Regions from separate parts of the Embleya sp. NPDC056575 genome, predicted to be linked through region 1. Evidence: predicted binding sites of a transcription regulator. Region 1 holds the regulator's gene; the other holds the start of a gene.
What was found. Region 1 encodes HrcA, which represses chaperone genes, less so after heat shock. Its sites were predicted from a motif close to TTNGCACTCNGNNNNNCNGAGTGCNAA; they were not measured.

Region 1 (9,103 bases):
CCTGCCGTTGAACGCGTCCTTCAGGCGGGAGAACAGGCCCTGCTGGCCCGGCGTGAATTGTCCCGACGGGCGTTCCTCGCCGCGCAGCTTGGCCAGGCGGCGGAGCAGTTCCTCCTGCTCGGGGTCGAGCTTGCTCGGCGTCTGCACCTCGACGTGCACGACCAGGTCGCCTCGGCCGCCGCCGCGCAGGTGGGTGATGCCCCGCCCGTGCAGCGGGATCGATTGGCCCGACTGGGTGCCCGGGCGGATGTCGATCTCCTCCGTGCCGTCCAGCGTCTGCAGCGGCACCTTCGTGCCGAGCGACGCCGCCGTCATCGGGATGGTGACCGTGCAGTGCAGGTCGTCGCCGCGCCGCTGGAAGGTGGCGTGCGCGACCTCGACGATCTCCACGTAGAGATCGCCCGCCGGGCCGCCGCCGGGACCGACCTCGCCCTCGCCCGCGAGTTGGATCCGCGTACCGCTGTCCACGCCCGCCGGGATCTTGACGGTGAGCGTGCGCCGCGCGCGGATGCGGCCGTCGCCCGCGCACTCGGGGCACGGGTGCGGGACCACGGTGCCGAAGCCCTGACATTGCGGACACGGCCGCGACGTCATGACCTGGCCCAGGAACGACTTGGTGACCTGGCTGACCTCGCCCCGCCCGCGGCACATGTCGCAGGTCTGCGCCGTGGTGCCCGGGGCCGCGCCCTCGCCGTTGCACGTGTTGCACGTGACGGCGGTGTCCACCTGGATCTCCCGGGTGGTGCCGAACGCGGCCTCTTCGAGGGTGATCTCGATCCGGATCATCGCGTCCTGGCCGCGGCGTGTGCGCGAGCGCGGTCCGCGCTGGCTGGCCTGGCCGAAGAACGCGTCCATGATGTCGCTGAACCCGAAGCCGGCCTGGCCGAAGCCACCACCGCCCCCGCCGCCCCCGGAGGACAGCGGGTCGCCGCCGAGGTCGTACATCTGACGCTTCTGCGGGTCCGAAAGGACCTCGTAGGCGTTGTTGATCTCCTTGAACCGGTCCTGCGTCTTCGGGTCCGGATTGACGTCCGGGTGCAGCTCCCGAGCGAGCCGGCGGAAGGCCTTCTTGATTTCCTCCGGGGTGGCGTCGCGCCGTACCCCGAGGACCTCGTAGTAATCGGTAGCCAACTCTACGACTCCGCGAGGATCTGTCCGACGTACCGTGCCACGGCGCGCACCGCTCCCATCGTTCCGGGGTAGTCCATCCGGGTCGGCCCGAGCACCCCGAGCTTCGCCAGTGTTTCCTGCCCACTGCCGTATCCGACGGCGACCACCGAGGTCGCGGCCAGTCCTTCGTGCATGTTCTCGTGTCCGATCCGCACGACCATGCCCGGGTCGGTCGCCTCGCCCAACAGCCGCAGCAATACGACGTGTTCCTCGAGTGCTTCCAGGACCGGGCGGATCGTGTTCGGGAAGTCCATGCCGAAACGGGTCAGGTTGGCCGTCCCGGCCAGGACGACCTTCTCTTCCTTGTGCTCGACCAGGGTGTCGAGCAGGGTGGCCAGGATGCCCGCCACGATCGGCCGTTCCTCGGCGGTGAACGGCTCGGCGAGATCCTGGACCAGCAACGGCACATCGGCGAACCGCTTGCCGGTGATGCGGCTGTTCAGCCGCGCCCGGACGTCGGCGAGCAGGTTCTCGCCGACCGGGCCCGGCGTGTCCATCACCCGCTGCTCGACCCGGCCCGTGCTGGTGATCAGCACCAGCATGACCCGGGTGGGCGCGAGGGTGAGCAGCTCGACGTGCCGGATCGTCGAGCGGGTCAGCGAGGGGTATTGCACGACGGCGACCTGATGGGTCAGCTGCGCGAGCAGCCGGACCGTACGGCCCACCACGTCGTCCAGGTCGACCGCGCCGGCCAGGAAGGTCTGGATCGCCCGGCGCTCGGCGCCGGACAGCGGCTTGACGCCCGCGAGGCGGTCGACGAACAGCCGGTAGCCCTTGTCGGTGGGCACCCGGCCGGCGCTGGTGTGGGGCTGCGTGATGTAGCCCTCTTCCTCCAGCGCGGCCATGTCGTTGCGAATGGTGGCCGGGGAGACCCCGAGGTTGTGTCGGTCCGCGAGCGCCTTGGAGCCGACCGGCTCCTGGGTCGCCACGTAGTCCTGCACGATGGCACGCAGCACGTCCTGTTTCCGATCGTCGAGCATGGTGCGCACCTCCCTGACCCGTTCTTCCACCCGTTGCCGTGTCGCGTAGGCGGTGGTTCGTCCCACTGGTTGGCACTCCGTCCCGCCGAGTGCCAGTGTACGGGTCACCCGATCCGGACCGTACCCCTGCGTCCGTGCCAAGGTTGACGCATGCTACGCGCCGAACAGCCGAAACACGCCACGTGGGAGCCGATCGGGCCGGGCGTACTGCGTCGTCGTTTGCCCGGCCTCGAACTGAATGTGGCGGTCGTCACGGGGCGGGACGGCGTCCTGCTCGTGGACACCGGTTCGCACGACCACGAGGCCGCCGACATCCTGGCCTCGCTGGCCCGCGAACTGCCCGGGCACGGATTGCCCGACCGGGTGGTCGCGGTGGTGAACACCCACGGTCACTTCGACCACTGCTACGGCAACGACGAGGTGCTGCGCGCCTTCCCCGACGCGGAGGTCTGGGGACACGCGGACCTGCCGCGGTATCTGGAGCGGTGGGCCGAGGCCGGGCGGGCGAGCGGCGTCGCGCACGGGTTCGACCCGGAGCTGATGCGCGCGGCGCGGATCGTGCCGCCGACCCGCCCGGTGTCCGCGGGCACGCCGGTGACGGTGGACCTGGGCGGGCGCGAGGTGGTGCTGTTCGCGCCCGGTCGTGGGCACACCGACCACGACGTGGTCGTCCACGTACCGGACTGCGGCGTGCTGATCGCCGGGGACATGGTGGAGGAGAGCGGGCCGCCGGTCTTCGGCTCGGACGCCTTCGCCGCCGAGTGGAGCGATTCGCTGGCCCGGGTGCGGGCGTTGGACGCGAGTGTCTGGCTGCCCGGACACGGCGCGGTGGTCGACGAGGAGTTCGTGATCCGGCAGAACCGTTGGCTGGCCGAGGTGGCCGCCGGGCGCGTCGTACCGGACTGACGTACCGTCACCCGGTTAGCGTCGTGGTCATGCGCAGCTATGGACCCGAGTCGCTGATCCCGGGACGGAAGAAGGACAAGCCCGTCCCGGAGGTCGCGGCCGAACGCGATCTGGTGGTGGAGGAGGCGTCCACCGGCTTCTGCGGCGCGGTGGTCCGGGTGGAGAGGACCCCCGAGGGCTTCACCGTCACGCTGGAGGATCGGCACGGGCGGCTGCGGGTGTTCCCGATGGATCCGCGCGGGTTCCTGATCGACGGCGAGGTGGTCACCCTGGTCCGACCGACCGCTCCCGGTCCGGCCCGTGTCCCGGGGCGCACCGCGTCGGGCTCGATCGCGGTACAGGGCGCCCGGGCCCGGGTCGCGCGCGCCGGGCGGATCTACGTCGAGGGCCGCCACGACGCCGAGTTGGTCGAGCGGGTGTGGGGCGACGACCTGCGGATCGAGGGCGTGGTCGTGGAGTATCTGGAGGGCGTCGACGATCTCCCGGACGTGGTCCGCGAGTTCGCGCCGGGCCCGGGTCGCCGCCTGGGCGTGCTGGTCGACCACCTGGTGCCCGGTTCCAAGGAGAGCCGGATCGCGGGCCGGGTGAGCGGCGACCACGTGCTCGTGGTGGGACACCCCTATATCGACGTCTGGCAGGCGGTACGCCCCGCCTCCGTCGGCATCGCGGCCTGGCCGGACGTCCCGCGCGGCGTCCCGTGGAAGGAGGGCGTCTGCGCGGCCCTCGGCTGGCCGGTGAACCCGCCCGCGGCCTGGCGCCGCGTCCTCGCGGCGGTCGACTCGTACCGCGACCTGGAACCGGCCCTGCTCGGGCGGGTCGAGGAACTCATCGACTTCGTGACGGCGCCGCCCGAGGGGTGAGGCCCCGGTCGACGCGATGGCCGGCCTCGCCGCGCCACCCGCGGCGCTACCGTACGGCGATGGCGCAGGAAGAGATCACCCTCGTATTGCCGGACTCGGCCGGACCCAAGTATCGGATGTTCGGCGCCTTCGACACCACGTTCGTCCGGTCCGCCCGCTCGGGTGACGGGGCGGCCCGGGAGACGCGCAAGGACTTCGCCGACCCGGCCGCCGCCGTGATCGCGCTGCGCCGGGAGGTGGGCAAGGCGATGCGCGCCGGGTTCGTGCGACTGGGCGGGGCCGAGGATCCGGTGGTGCTGGAGTTCATGCCGCCGGGCAAGACCTCTTCCCGGGCCATGGACCTGCATCCGGACGGCCGCACCGTGCTGATCGCCTACGACGGCGCGATCCGGCTCGTGGACGTGGCGACCGGGGTCCGCCGCACGGTGCACGCGGTGCCCGCGGCCGAGCGGCTGACCGGCATCGACACCGCGCTGTTCGACGCGACCGGATCGGCAGTGGTCTACACCGTCGGCGGCTCGACCCGGCGACTGGACCTGGGCACGCTGCACGAGGAACCGCTGGCGGATTACCGGCAGTTCGAGAACGCCCTGTTCAATCCGCACACCGTGCAGCCGGCCTGGGACGCGGCCCGGCGCCGCCTGGTGGTCTTCGACGCCGACGACCGGGTGCGTGTCCTGGACGCGGCCGGCGCCCCGGTCTGCGAGGTGTCCACCCGATCGCCGACCACCGAGTGCCGGGGCGCCGCGCTGTCCCCTTCGGGTCGGCTGCTCGCGGTGTGGCGGGTCAGTCGCGGGCTGGTGTACGGGCACCGCGACGCGAGCGCCGATCCGACCAACGAGGTCGAGGTGTGGGACGTGGACGCCGGCCGCCCGGTCGCGCGGGTGCCGCTGGAGTGGGAGATCGGCGACCTCGGCTTCGACCCGAGCGAGACGCTGCTCCTGGTCAACCGGGGCCGGGTGCACGGGCCGTTCGCGATCTCGATCGACACCGGCGAGCCGGCCTGGCACCTGGCCGATCCGCACCACCCGAACGGTTGGGCGACCTGTTACGCGTGGGCCTACTCGCCGGACGGCAGGCGGATCGCGGTGGGCGGTCATCGTACGAGCGCCCTGCGCGTATACGACGCGGATCTGCGCGAGCGCGACGCCGTCGCCCTCCCCGGCCACGACGAACAACGTGTCCGCCGCCTGGCCTTCTCCGCCGACGGCACCCTCCTGGCCACCGGCGGCGACTTCGGCCGAGTCTTCGTCCGCCGGGTGTAGGACATCCTCCCGGGCGCGCCGAACAACCCGTCGGCTTCGGCACGGCGTCACTCGAACGGTGACGCCCGGACCATGGTTCGTCAGACGAACCTGCTGGTGCTCAACGTCATCGAGAACGGCGCGGGAAGATCGATCTGCTTGCCGAAGGGACCGGTGTGACCCTCCAGGTAGTCGTCACCCTTCGGCGTCAGGAAGAGCGTGACCTTGCTCTGCTCTCGATCCACCAGCAGGTACAGCGGGATGCCGCTGCGGGCATAGGCCCGTCGCTTCTGTTCACGATCGAAGCCGGCGCGATACGACGTCACCTCCAGGACCAGGGCAACCCCGGCGCACGGCATCCACGATTCGGCGTCCAGGAACAGGTCCAGATCCTCGGGCGCGAACGTGCCGTCCGGGATGACGTGGTTGCGGGCGAGTCCCCCACCGGCGGCCACCACCAATCCCTTGCCGCCGGAGAAATCCATCGGCACGGCCGATCGGCTCAGGATCTGGCGAACCACCGCACTGATGATGCGCTCGTGATTCCCCATCGGCGGTGGTGTCACGACGATGTCCCCCTCGATGAACTCGGCGCGGAAGCCCAAGGGGGTGTCCAACGCCAGGAAGCCGTCGAGCATGACGTCTTCCTGCGCGGGGATCTCGTGTGCCATGACAGACATTCTCAACCCCTTCCGTAGTCGAGGCGAGCATAGGGACGCGTCGTGCGGGTGATCCGAACGTTTTCGCTCGGGTCACCCGCACGGGTGAACGACTACGTGAAGCGGCGCTACGGGGTCTTCGCCGAGGCCGACAGGGCGGCGATGGTGTCGTCGGTGCAGTCCGCCCAGAACGTGCCGACGACCTCTTCCAGCTGGGTCATCGAGTGAGCGGCGTACAGGATGTCCTGGTAGTGCGTGATGTCGTATTGCATCGTGCCCATCGCGACCAGGTCCAGGTCGCGGATGTCGACCGTACGGAACTCGCGGATCTCGCCGTAGGAGGACAGGATCCCGGCGCCGTAGGCCTTGAGCGCGCCGCCCTCGTGCATGACGCCGAATTCGAGGGTGAACCAGAAGACCTTGGAGACGAACTCCAGCGCCTCGCGGCTCTCCACCCGGCGGGCCGCCTCGCCCGCGACCCGGTACAGCGCCGCGAAGCGGTCCGAGGCGAGCATGTTGGCGTGGCCGATCACCTCGTGCACGACGTCCGGCTCGGGGGTGTACAGCGGCACGCTGTGGTGGCGGATGTACTGCGTGGAGTGGAAGTAGGAGTCGGCCAGCGACCCGTAGAAGTCGCGCAGCGGGACCAGGCCCGCCGCGGGCAGGTAGCGAAAGCCGGTGAGCGGCTGCAGCGCCTCGCTGACCTCCTCCAACTGGGGGATCCGCTCGGTCGGCAGCTTCAGGCGCGCGGCGCCGTCCAGGTAGTCCGCGACCGCGTACTCCGTGTGCGAGGCGGACAACTCCTGGGAGACCAGGCGCCAGACCTCGTGCTCCTCGTCGGTGTACTCGACCTCCGGGATCGGGTCGCCGCGGTGGTGGTCCAGCGCCAGCGCGGCGATCCGGTTCCGGCGTTCGCGGTACACCTCGTCCGCGAACCCGGGGTGGCTGCGGGACAGCTCGACCTCGACTCCGCCGTCGGCCCTACGGGTGACCGGGGCCAGATACTGGGCCTCCTCGAACATGCCATCTCCTGATCGCATCGGAATCGACTCGCCGGACAAGTCGCGGCACCCACGCAACCAGTATGCGCCGTTTTCATGCCATTCAGACCGATCGGGTCGGGGGCCACGGCAACGGGAATCAGCTGCGAGGGATCGCCTCGACGTCCTCATCGCATCATCCGGACGGGCGTCACACAAGGGGCACAGGGGTGCAGACGGTCACGCCGAACGCACCGTCCACAGATCGAGACGGGATTCCCGCCCGCGTGACAGGATCGCCCGTACATCGGGGAGGGCACCGTCGAGAGGGGGCGCGGTGGTGGATTCACACGGCATCGCCGGGGATCGGGCGAGGCGACGCGAGGTGGTCGAGGCACTGACCGAGACCTCCAACCATCTCGACTTCGCACTGGCGATGGTCCGCCGCATCGTCGGCGACCAGGAACGACTCGGGGAACTGACCGCCCGCATCCGCGAGATCGAGACCCGGCTCCGGGACGACCGCTACTACCTCGCGGTGATCGGCGAGTTCTCGGCCGGCAAGAGCACCTTCGTCAACGCACTGCTGGCCGACGACCTGCTGCCCACCTCGGCGCTGCCGACCACCGGCGCCGCCACCAGGATCACCCACGGGGAGGAGTTCTCCGTCGAGGTGCGCTTCACCGGCCACGGGATCCGCTACGTGTACCCCTCCGGGCGCTACACCGGGGCGGACAGCCCGCTCGGCCGGATGCTCGCGCACCTCGCGCCGGACACCCCGATCCCCGAGGACACCGCCGGCATCCTGCGCCTGCTCACCGCCGACGAGGCGATCGCCCCGCGGGTGCAGAGCCTGGAGGTCCGCCACCCCGCGCCGGCGCTGCGCGACGGCCTGGTGATCATCGACACGCCCGGAACCAACGCCCGGGCAGGTCACACGGAGATCACGCGCGCGGTGATGCGCGACGTCGCCGACGTGGCGGCCGTACTGACCGCGTCCACGTCGCCGTCGCCGGTGTCGCTGACCGAATTCCTCACCGATGCGCTCGATCCGGGGCAATTGCGCCGTTGCATCATCCTCGTCACCAAGATGGACCACATCGACGAGGACGAACGGGACGATCTGCTCGCCCACGTCCGACAGCGGTTCGCCCGGATGCTCGGTGTGCCCGACCCGGTCCTGGAACCGGTCGCCGCCGAGCCGGTGGTGCGACTGGCCACCGGACGGCCGCTGCGCGGCCCCGAACAGGAGCACTGGGCGGAGGAGTTTCCGCGCACCGTGGCCCGGCTGCGCGACCTGATGCGGCGCCAGCGCATCGTCGCGGTCTCCGACCACCTGCTGCGACTGCTGGAGGACCTGCTCGACGAGTTGCGCCACGAGGTGACGCTGGCCGAACAGCGGCTCGACGCCGAGGAGGCGGAACTGGCCGAGGCGCGGATCGCCGACATGGCCGCCTTCGTCCGGGCCCAACACGGCGAGACCGCGCGCCTGCTCGGCGCCGGCGCCCAGCGCGCCCAGCAGGCGGTCGGCGGCATGGCCCCGCAGTGGTGGGGCTACACCCGGGACGAGATCGATCGGGCCCTGGAGCGCGCGAACACCCCCGACGAACTGCGCGCGGTGCTCGCCGAACAGGCCCCCGAACTGATCCGGCGCGGCCTGCCCCGGATCGGCGACATCGTGCAACAGGCGGTCACCGGCGCGCTGTCGACCGCGGCCGAGACCGCGCGCGCCGCCGCCGACACCGCGTTCGCCGCCGCCTACGCCCGCCTCGGCGCGGTGGCCCGACCGGCCGGATCGGAGGCGGTCACCGTGCTGACCGGGCATCAGCTCGCGGACGCGGCGATGCGGGCGTACGAGAGCTCCGTCACGGGGGTGACCCAGCAGATCCGGGCCGTCCGACTCGACCCGACCGCGCCCAAAACCCCGGGCGCGCGGATCGGCGGCGCCCTGGACCAGTGGTTCGGCGGCGCCCGCAACGGCTCCCAGGGCGCCCCTCCCGGACGGATCGGATTCGGCGGATTCATCGCCAAAGTGGCCGATTCGTTGTCATCCACCGACATGACGGCCCTGCGGAACCACGCGCGCACCGAAATGCATCAGACACTGCGAACCGTCGCGGACGGTTTGTCCGGACAGATCGACGAGGCCGTGCGCACGGCCACCACGCACTACTCGCAGGACGTCTCGCAACACGTGGACCGCTACCGGGCCACCTACGAGGCGACGGTCGCCGAACTGGTGGCCGAACATCAACGCCGTGAGGATATTCTCGCGGCTCGCAGAAACCTGTTGCAGGACGCGGA
Region 2 (9,103 bases), on a different contig from region 1:
CGACCAGGTAGCCGTTGACCCCGGCCAGGTTGGCCGCCGGGCGCGGATCGACCGGCTCCGGGAAGACCATGCCGGCGCGCCGCTCGGGGGTCAGCCACTTCTCCTCGACCATGGCGTCGAGCACGTGGTTCCACCGGGCCAGGATCCGCCGCCGCCCCGACTCGCCCGCGCCGCGCACGTCGTTGGCGCTCGGCGCGTTGAGCAACACCGCGAGGTAGGCGCCCTGTTCGACGGTGAGCTGCCCGACGTCGACGCCGTAGTACGCCTGTGCGGCGGCTTCGACGCCGTAGGCGCCGCGCCCGAAGTACACGCTGTTGAGGTAGCCGGTGAGGATGTCGTCCTTGGCCACGGTGCGGTCGAGCTTGACCGCGATGATCGCTTCCTTGAACTTGCGGCCCAGCGTCTGTTCCTGGGTGAGGTAGACGTTCTTGACGTACTGCTGGGTGATCGTCGAGCCGCCCTGGAGGCCGCCTCCGCCGCCCGCGAGGTTGCTCAGCAGGGCGCGGACGGTGCCGGTGATCGAGACCCCGGAGTTCGAGTGGAACGAGCGGTCCTCGGCGGCGAGCACCGCGTGTTGCACGTCGATCGGGATCGCGGCCAGCGGCACCGCCTGCCGGTTGGTGGCGCCGGTGCGGGTGATCTCGGTGCCGTCGCTCCAGTTCCAGACGTTGCTCTCCTGCCGGGCCTGCGCGTTGACCGTCTCGGGAACCGGGGTGATCGCGTAGACCAGACCCACGGCGGCGAACAGGCCGGAGAGGGCCAGGAACAGCAGGGTGAGCAGGTGTTTGAACGAGGGCAGCCAACGGCGCGGACCCCGGCGATTACTCCGGGGATAGTCGAACAGCCTGCGCCGGGGAGTCGGCCCCTGGACGTCGCCGGGACCGCTCGGACCGGAGGAGTCGTGCGCCACGCCGTCCACCTGTTCCTCGGTGCCATTGCCCTGACGGGCCCTGCCGGTCGCCCACGTGTGCCCGGTGGGGCCGGTGTGACCAGAGGGATCATCATCCCGATGATATGTGGGCAAAGCCGAAGAAAGGCCGCCAAATCGGACAATGGTGGGCGTGGCGTGGTGGACCCGATCGGCTCAGGGCCTCGCGGCGGCGCTCGGCGCGTCGCGATCGGGGCTCAGGGCACCACGATGACGGGTGTGCCGACCGGGGCGAAGTTCCACAGCGCGACGCCGTCGTCCGGCTTCGAGCGGATGCCCGCGCTCTGCTTGGCCGGCGGCGCCGAGGTGCGCGGGCGGGCGGTGCCGGTGGGGGAGGGGCCGGTTTTGCCGCCGCTGTCGATCTGGTCCAGCGGGGTGTCCGTGGCCGCGAAGCCGAGCGGGACGCCCTGGACCGCGCCGAAGCGCACGGAGTAGGTGATCCGCAGGCCGTCGCTGCCGGTCTGCGCCTCCTCCTTCTTCAGCGTCACCTGGAACGTGCCCGGCTGCGGCCTGATCGGCGCGGCGGCCACCGGATACTCGCGCAACATGCGCTCGGCCTCGTCGACCAGCCAGACGTGGTTGTCCTTGAGCGAGTACACGACCCGCTTGCCGGTGCCGGAGTTGGCGGGCACGGCCGGTGGGACGTAGACCGGCGCCACGGGCGCGCCGGAGGCGCCGGAGGGGGTCGGCGTGCTCGTCCGCGCTATCCCCCGGTTGTCCGGCGCGGAGTTCGCGGCCTGGACCGCGAGGAAGCCGACGCCGACCAGCGCGGCGATGGTGATGCCCGCGACGGCCACGCCCGGGTTGAGCCGCTTCGCCATTGCCTTGGGTCCCTCTTCCGCCGTGTGTCGGCCTCCATGGTGCCGGCAGCCGGTGTCCCCGCGTCGGAGCCGGGTCGGCTTTTCCTCGCGAACGCGTCCGGGGAGGCGCCGGCGGGCGGGCCCGCGCTTCGCGGTCGGTAGCCTGGTGCCGTGCTGCTGCTCGCCTTCGACACCGCCACCCCGGCCGTCACGGTCGCCCTCCACGACGATTTCCGCGTGCTCGCCGGTTCCACCCGCGTCGACGCGCGCCGGCAGGGCGAGTTGCTCGCGCCCGGCATCGTCGACGTGCTCCGGGCGGCGGGACGCACCCGCGCCGAGCTCACCGACATCGCGGTCGGTGTCGGCCCCGGGCCGTACACCGGCCTGCGGGTGGGCATCGTGACCGCGCTCGCGCTGGGCGACGCGCTCGGCATCCCCGTGCACGGCGTATGCACCCTGGACGCGCTCGCGTACGCGGCCGGGCGCGAGGCCACGGTCGCCGGGCCGTTCACGGCCGCGACCGACGCGCGCCGCAAGGAGGTCTACTGGGCGCGGTACGACGACGCCCGCACGCGCGTCGAGGGACCGTCGGTGGACCGCGCCGGCGACCTGGCCGCGAGCGTCACCGCGCTGCCCGCCGTCGGCGCGGGCGCCGCGCTGTACCCGGACTCGTTCGCGGACGTGCGCGGCCCCGAACACCCGGACGCCGCCGCGCTCGCGGCGTTCGCCGTCGAACGCCTGACCGCCGGCCTCGCCCTGCTCCCGCCGGAGCCCCTCTACCTGCGCCGCCCCGACGCCCAGGTCCCCGCCGGCTACAAGGCCGTCACCCCCGCGGGGCCCCCGCCCGCGGCGTAGCCCGGCCGGGCCACACCGGGCAGGCCCTAGACTTCCGGCATGGAATTCGGGTCTCGCCTGCGGCGGATGCGGTGGTGGGACATCGAGGCCGTGATGCGACTCGAGCACGAGTTGTTCGCCGAGGACGCGTGGTCGGCGGGGATGTTCTGGTCCGAGTTGTCGGAACCGGAGATGCGGCACTACGTGGTCGCCGAGGACGAGACCGGCGCCCTGGCGGGATACGCCGGGCTCGCGGTGATCGGTGACGAGGGCGACGTGCAGACCATCGGGGTGCGCCGCGATCGGTGGGGTACGGGCCTGGGCGCGCTGCTGTTGACCGAACTTCTCGACCTGGCGGTGGCGCGCGACTGCCGGGACGTACTGCTGGAGGTGCGGGTGGACAACGCCCGCGCGCAGGCACTGTACGAGCGCTTCGGCTTCAAGGGGATCGGCGTGCGCCGGGGCTACTACCAGCCCGCCAACGTGGACGCGTTGGTGATGCGCTGCGATCTGAAGGAACGTCGGGAAGGAACGGCCACCGGTGGCTGACGAACCACTCGTCCTGGGCATCGAGACCTCGTGCGACGAGACCGGCATCGGCATCGTGCGCGGCACCACCCTGCTCGCCGACGCGGTCGCCTCCAGCGTCGACGAACACGCCCGGTTCGGCGGCGTGGTGCCCGAGGTCGCCAGCCGCGCGCACCTGGAGGCGATGGTGCCGACGGTGCGGCGCGCGCTGGCCGACGCGGGGGTCACGATGGGCGACATCGACGCGATCGCGGTCACCTCGGGACCGGGCCTGGCGGGCGCGCTGCTGGTGGGCGTCGCCGCGGCCAAGGGCTACTCGGTCGCCCTCGACAAGCCGCTGTACGGCGTCAACCACCTGGCCTCGCACGTGTGCGTGGACCAGCTGGAGCACGGCAGGCTGCCCGAGCCGTGCATGGCGTTGCTGGTCTCCGGCGGGCACTCCTCGCTGCTGCTCGTGCCCGACATCACCTCCGACGTGCGCCCGCTGGGATCGACCATCGACGACGCGGCGGGAGAGGCGTTCGACAAGGTCGCTCGCGTGCTCGGACTCGGCTTCCCGGGCGGGCCGGTGATCGACCGGTGGGCGCGCGAGGGCGACCGCGCCGCGATCGCCTTCCCACGCGGGCTGACCGGTCCGCGCGACGCGCCGTTCGACTTCTCCTTCTCCGGCCTCAAGACCTCGGTCGCGCGCTGGGTCGAGGCCCGGCAGCGGGCGGGGGAGAGCGTGCCGGTCGCGGACGTGGCGGCCTCCTTCCAGGAGGCGGTGGTCGACGTGCTGACCCGCAAGGCGATCCGGGCCTGCAAGGAGAACGGCGTCGAGCACCTGATGATGGGCGGCGGCGTGTCCGCCAACACCCGTCTGCGGGCGCTGGCGCAGGAGCGCTGCGACGCGGCGGGGATCGTGCTGCGCGTGCCGCGGCCGGGCCTGTGTACCGACAACGGCGCGATGGTCGCCGCGCTGGGTGCCGAGATGGTCGCCCGCGACCGGGCCCCCTCCACCCTGTCCATCCCGGCCGACTCGTCGATGCCGGTCACGATCTCGCAGGCGGTGTCCTGACCATGGCGATCGCGGCGATGTGGGAGGCCAGGACCGAGTCCGGCGACGGTTCGGCGCTGGCCGCGTGGGTGCACGAGGTGGCGCTGCCCGTCGTGGCCGGCGCACCCGGCCTGGAGCGGATCGAGGTGTTCGCCGCCCCGGACGCACCCGACGGGGACCGCGTGGTGGTGATCGCGCTGTGGACCGGCCCGCCGGTGGCGCTGCCCGAGCCGCCGGCCGCCCTGGTCGCCCGGCCGCCGCACACCTGGAACTTCGAACGGCTCAGCGTCGGCCCCTGAGGCCCCGGCCCCGCCCCTGCCCCCCGCTCCGCCCGAGTCGGCGCAACACTCGACCCGCGTCCGACGAGGAGGCCATTCGCAAGCCGGACGCGGGTCGAGTGCCTTGGCTGATGGCTGCGTGCCGCCGCACGTGCCATTGGCCTTGCCGGGAGTGTGCCCAGCTCATCGGCCGCTCAACAGTCCTTCGACAGTCCCTTGAACAGGGCTTGTCCGGACCGTGACAGGCCGCCGCGCCGCGTAGCGTGGGCGCGGGTGGATCGGGCGAACGGTCCAGGCGACGGAAGGGCCGACGACAGTGGTGCATGGAACGGTACAAAAGCGGCGAGGCGTGTTCGCCCCGGTCGGCGTCGGCCTGGCCGGCGTGCTGCTGCTCGCGCTGACCGGCTGCGGCGGCGGCTCCGACGGCACGTCATCGGTCGAGGCGACTCGCGCGCCCTCCGGCGGCACCTCGACCACGGCCGCCAAACCGGCGCCCGCGGCCAAGCCGGACACCCCCGGCGCCGACCCCGCCACGCTCGCCGCGAAGTGGAACCTCAAGCCGTTCGCCGCGCCGCCCGCCCCGCCCGCGGACAAGCCGATCAAGGGGGGCGGGCCCAAGCCGCCGGTGGTGGAGAAGATCCCCACGCAGGAGAAGATCGTGTTCATCACGATCGACGACGGCGCGGAGAAGGACCCCAAGTTCCTGGACATGATGCGGGACCTGCGCATCCCGGTGGCGATGTTCCTCAACGACACCTACGTGCGCCAGGACCCGGAATACTTCCGCAAGCTCCAGGACCTCGGCGCCACCGTGCAAAACCACACGCTCTCCCACCCCGACCTGAAGACCCTGGGCGCCGACGCGCAGAAGCACCAGATCTGCGGCCAACAGGACCGCCTCGGCGAGCTGTACGGCAAACGCCCGACGTTGTTCCGCCCGCCCTACGGCAACTGGAACGCGACCACGCAGACGGTGGCCGGCGGTTGCGGCGGGATCGGCGCGATCGTCAAGTGGCAGGAGTCGATGCAGATCAACGACATGCAGTACGCGGGGGAGAAGAAGCTGCACCCGGGCGACATCATCCTGGCCCACTTCCGCGGCCCCGGTGAACTCAAGGGCACCACGATGACCGAGATGTTCGGCAACATGCTGCGCAAGATCCAGGCCCAGGGCTTCACGATCGCGCGCCTGGAGGACTACATCGGCTGAGGACCGCCCCGGCCCGGTCCGGCCCGGGTCACCCGGCGCCGGACACCGGATGGCCGATCAGCATCGTGGGCGCGCCCGCCACCCGGGTCAGCAGCACCGTCGCCGCGTTCGGGCCGGTGGGGCGGACCCGGCGGCGGACCTCCTCCGGCTCGACCGCCGAGCCGCGCTTCTTGACCGTCAGGGTGCCGACGCCGCGCTCGCGCAGCAGGGCCTTGAGCCGCTTGAGGTTGAACGGCAACACGTCGGTGATCTCGTACACGCTCGCGAACGCGGTGTGCACCAGCCGGTCCGAGGTCAGGTAGGCGATCGTCTCGTCCACCAGGTTGCCGTCCACCAACTCGCCGACCTCGGACACCAGATGGGCCCGGATCACCGCGCCGTCCGGCTCGTAGAGGTAGCGGCGCACCGGGCCCACCGGCGCCTGCCGCACGACCCCCGAGGTCAGCTCGGCGCCGCCGGGCAGCAGGGTGGCACGCAGGCCGGTTCGGGCGAGCCCGCCCCACCACAACACCGCCTCCTTGACGTCGCCGCGGTCGGAGACCCACTCCGCCTCCATGCCGGCGGGCACGATCTCGTGCGGGATGCCGGGGGCCACCTTGGCCGCGCCGGCGGGGACGCGGGCGGCGAGGGTGGTCAGGAACGAGAAGGGCGGCGCGTACGACTCGGGATCGAAGGTGCGGCCGCGGGCGGTGCGCCGGGCCGGGTCGATCAGCGCCGCGTCGTAGCCGGACGGATCCACCGCGGTCGCGTCCGCGCACTCGACCGTGATCAGGTCGGCCAGGCCCAGCGCGTCCGCGTTGGCCCGGGCCACCGCGCAGGTCGGCGGATCGAGGTCGACCGCGTGCACCGCGATCCCGGCGCGGGCCAGCGCGAGCGCGTCGCCGCCGATGCCGCAGCACAGGTCGATCGCCCGGCGGACGCCGGCCGCGGCCAGCCGGGCGGCCCGGTGGTCGGCCACCGAGGTCCGGGTGGACTGCTCCAGGCCGTTGGACGTGAAGAACATCCGGTCCGCGTCCGCCCCGAACTTGGCCCGGCCGCGCTGCCGCAACCGGGACTGGGTGAGCGCGGCGGCGATCAACTCCGGCGGATGTTCTCGACGCAACCGGGTGGCCAGCGACAACTCGTCCGCGGCGTCGTGATCGGCCAGCAGGTCGAGCAGGGAGCGGCCCTCGCCGGTCCGCAGCGTGGCGAGGGCTTCGATGGCGTCGGTGTGCACCCGGCCATTCTCGCCGAGCGCCCGGCCCCATCGATCCGCGACCCATCGGCATGAAGCCGACCCCATCGATCCGCGGCCCATCGGTATGAAGAACGCTCGCGACGCGCTGAATCTGGCACTCTGGTTGACGGAGTGCTAACCGCCACCTAGTGTCTGTGCTGGCACTCTCCCCATGAGTGTGCCAGTGCGATACGAGCAGGTCCGGCACCCGCGACGACGGATCTGTCCCATTCGCCGACAGACATTTTTCCGTGAGATCTCCGAAGGGGGAGGTCGCATCGTGACGACCGCCAACACCAAGGTTGCCATCAAGCCGCTCGAGGACCGCATCGTGGTTCAGACGCTTGAGGCCGAGCAGACCACCGCGTCGGGTCTCGTGATCCCGGACACCGCCAAGGAGAAGCCCCAGGAGGGCGTCGTCCTGGCCGTGGGCCCGGGTCGTTTCGAGGACGGTCAGCGTCTGCCGCTCGACGTCGCCGTCGGTGACACCGTGCTGTACAGCAAGTACGGCGGCACCGAGGTGAAGTACAACGGCGAGGAATACCTCGTTCTCTCGGCCCGCGACGTGCTCGCGATCATCGAGAAGTGACATCGCGCTGACGCGCCGGAACCGGTGACGGTTCGACGACCCCGCCCCGGATCGCCCTGCCCTCGCGGCCGGTGGACCCGGGGCGGAGTCGGTTGTACGACGTCGAAAAGCAACCTTTAAGGACGAAGACCCTCATGGCGAAGATCCTCCAGTTCGACGAGAAGGCCCGGCGGTCGCTGGAGCGCGGCGTCAACGCGCTGGCCGACACCGTCAAGGTCACGCTCGGCCCCAAGGGCCGCAACGTCGTGATCGACAAGAAGTTCGGTGCCCCGACCATCACCAACGACGGCGTGACCATCGCCCGTGAGGTGGAGCTCGAGGACGCGTACGAGAACCTTGGCGCGCAGCTCGCCAAGGAGGTCGCGACCAAGACCAACGACATCGCGGGTGACGGCACCACCACCGCGACGGTGCTCGCCCAGGCGCTGGTGCGCGAGGGTCTGCGCAACGTGGCCGCCGGCGCGGCCCCGATGGACCTGAAGAAGGGCATCGACCTCGCCGTCGCCGCCGTGTCCGAGCAGCTGCTCGGGACCGCCCGCGCGATCGACGGCAAGGAGGACATCGCCGCCGTCGCCGCGCTGTCCGCCCAGGACAAGCAGATCGGCGAGCTGATCGCCGAGGCCATGGACAAGGTCGGCAAGGACGGTGTGATCACCGTCGAGGAGTCCCAGACCATGGGTCTGGAACTGGAGTTCGCCGAGGGCCTTCAGTTCGACAAGGGCTACCTGTCGCCGTACATGGTCACCGACCAGGAGCGTATGGAGGCCGTCCTCGACGACCCGTACATCCTGATCCACCAGGGCAAGATCTCGGCCATCGCCGAGCTGCTGCCGCTGCTGGAGAAGATCATCCAGGCCGGCGCCTCGAAGCCGCTGCTGATCGTGGCCGAGGACGTGGACGGCGAGGCGCTGTCCACCCTGGTCGTGAACAAGATCCGCGGCACCTTCAACGCGGTCGCGGTCAAGGCCCCGGGCTTCGGCGACCGCCGCAAGGCGATGCTGGAGGACATGGCGATCCTGACCGGCGGTCAGGTCATCGCCCCCGAGGTCGGTCTCAAGCTCGACCAGGTCGGCCTGGAGGTGCTGGGCAGCGCTCGTCGCATCACCATCACCAAGGACGCCACCACCCTGGTGGACGGCGCCGGCGACGGCGCCGCGATCGCCGACCGCGTCAAGCAGATCAAGCGTGAGATCGAGTCCACGGACTCCGACTGGGACCGCGAGAAGCTGCAGGAGCGGCTCGCGAAGCTGGCCGGCGGCGTGTGCGTGATCCGCGTGGGCGCGGCCACCGAGGTCGAGCTCAAGGAGAAGAAGCACCGTCTCGAGGACGCGGTCTCCGCGACCCGCGCGGCCATCGAGGAGGGCATCGTCGCCGGCGGCGGCACCGCCCTGGTGCACGCGGCGTCGGTGCTCGCGGAGAACCTGGGCCAGAGCGGCGACATCGCGACCGGTGTCTCGGTCGTGCGTCGCGCCGTGGTCGAGCCGCTGCGCTGGATCGCCGAGAACGCGGGCCTCGAGGGCTACGTGATCGTCAACAAGGTGCAGGAGCTCGGTGTCGGGCACGGCTTCAACGCCGCGACCGGCGAGTACGGCAACCTGGTCGACTCGGGCGTCATCGACCCGGTCAAGGTGACCCGCTCCGCGCTGCAAAACGCCGCGTCGATCGCGTCGCTGCTGCTCACGAC

Region 2: the regulator HrcA is predicted to act here: its motif matches at 6,943-6,969, upstream of groES (co-chaperone GroES).

What each region holds. Positions count from the first base shown of each region.
Region 1 is NZ_JBHTVA010000064.1:12,718-21,820, reverse strand. Features, by position in the region: gene dnaJ (molecular chaperone DnaJ) at 1-1,131, opposite strand, end outside; gene hrcA (heat-inducible transcriptional repressor HrcA) at 1,134-2,150, opposite strand; gene ACFRCG_RS36935 (MBL fold metallo-hydrolase) at 2,301-3,056, shown strand; gene ACFRCG_RS36930 (DUF3097 domain-containing protein) at 3,086-3,916, shown strand; gene ACFRCG_RS36925 (WD40 repeat domain-containing protein) at 3,976-5,181, shown strand; gene ACFRCG_RS36920 (Uma2 family endonuclease) at 5,262-5,831, opposite strand; gene ACFRCG_RS36915 (phenylalanine 4-monooxygenase) at 5,948-6,841, opposite strand; gene ACFRCG_RS36910 (dynamin family protein) at 7,137-9,103, shown strand, end outside.
Region 2 is NZ_JBHTVA010000096.1:8,203-17,305, forward strand. Features, by position in the region: gene ACFRCG_RS43675 (transglycosylase domain-containing protein) at 1-910, opposite strand, end outside; gene ACFRCG_RS43680 (L,D-transpeptidase) at 1,126-1,749, opposite strand; gene tsaB (tRNA (adenosine(37)-N6)-threonylcarbamoyltransferase complex dimerization subunit type 1 TsaB) at 1,900-2,583, shown strand; gene rimI (ribosomal protein S18-alanine N-acetyltransferase) at 2,623-3,111, shown strand; gene tsaD (tRNA (adenosine(37)-N6)-threonylcarbamoyltransferase complex transferase subunit TsaD) at 3,104-4,147, shown strand; gene ACFRCG_RS43700 (hypothetical protein) at 4,150-4,425, shown strand; gene ACFRCG_RS43705 (polysaccharide deacetylase family protein) at 4,754-5,614, shown strand; gene ACFRCG_RS43710 (methyltransferase domain-containing protein) at 5,643-6,830, opposite strand; gene groES (co-chaperone GroES) at 7,111-7,419, shown strand; gene groL (chaperonin GroEL) at 7,554-9,103, shown strand, end outside.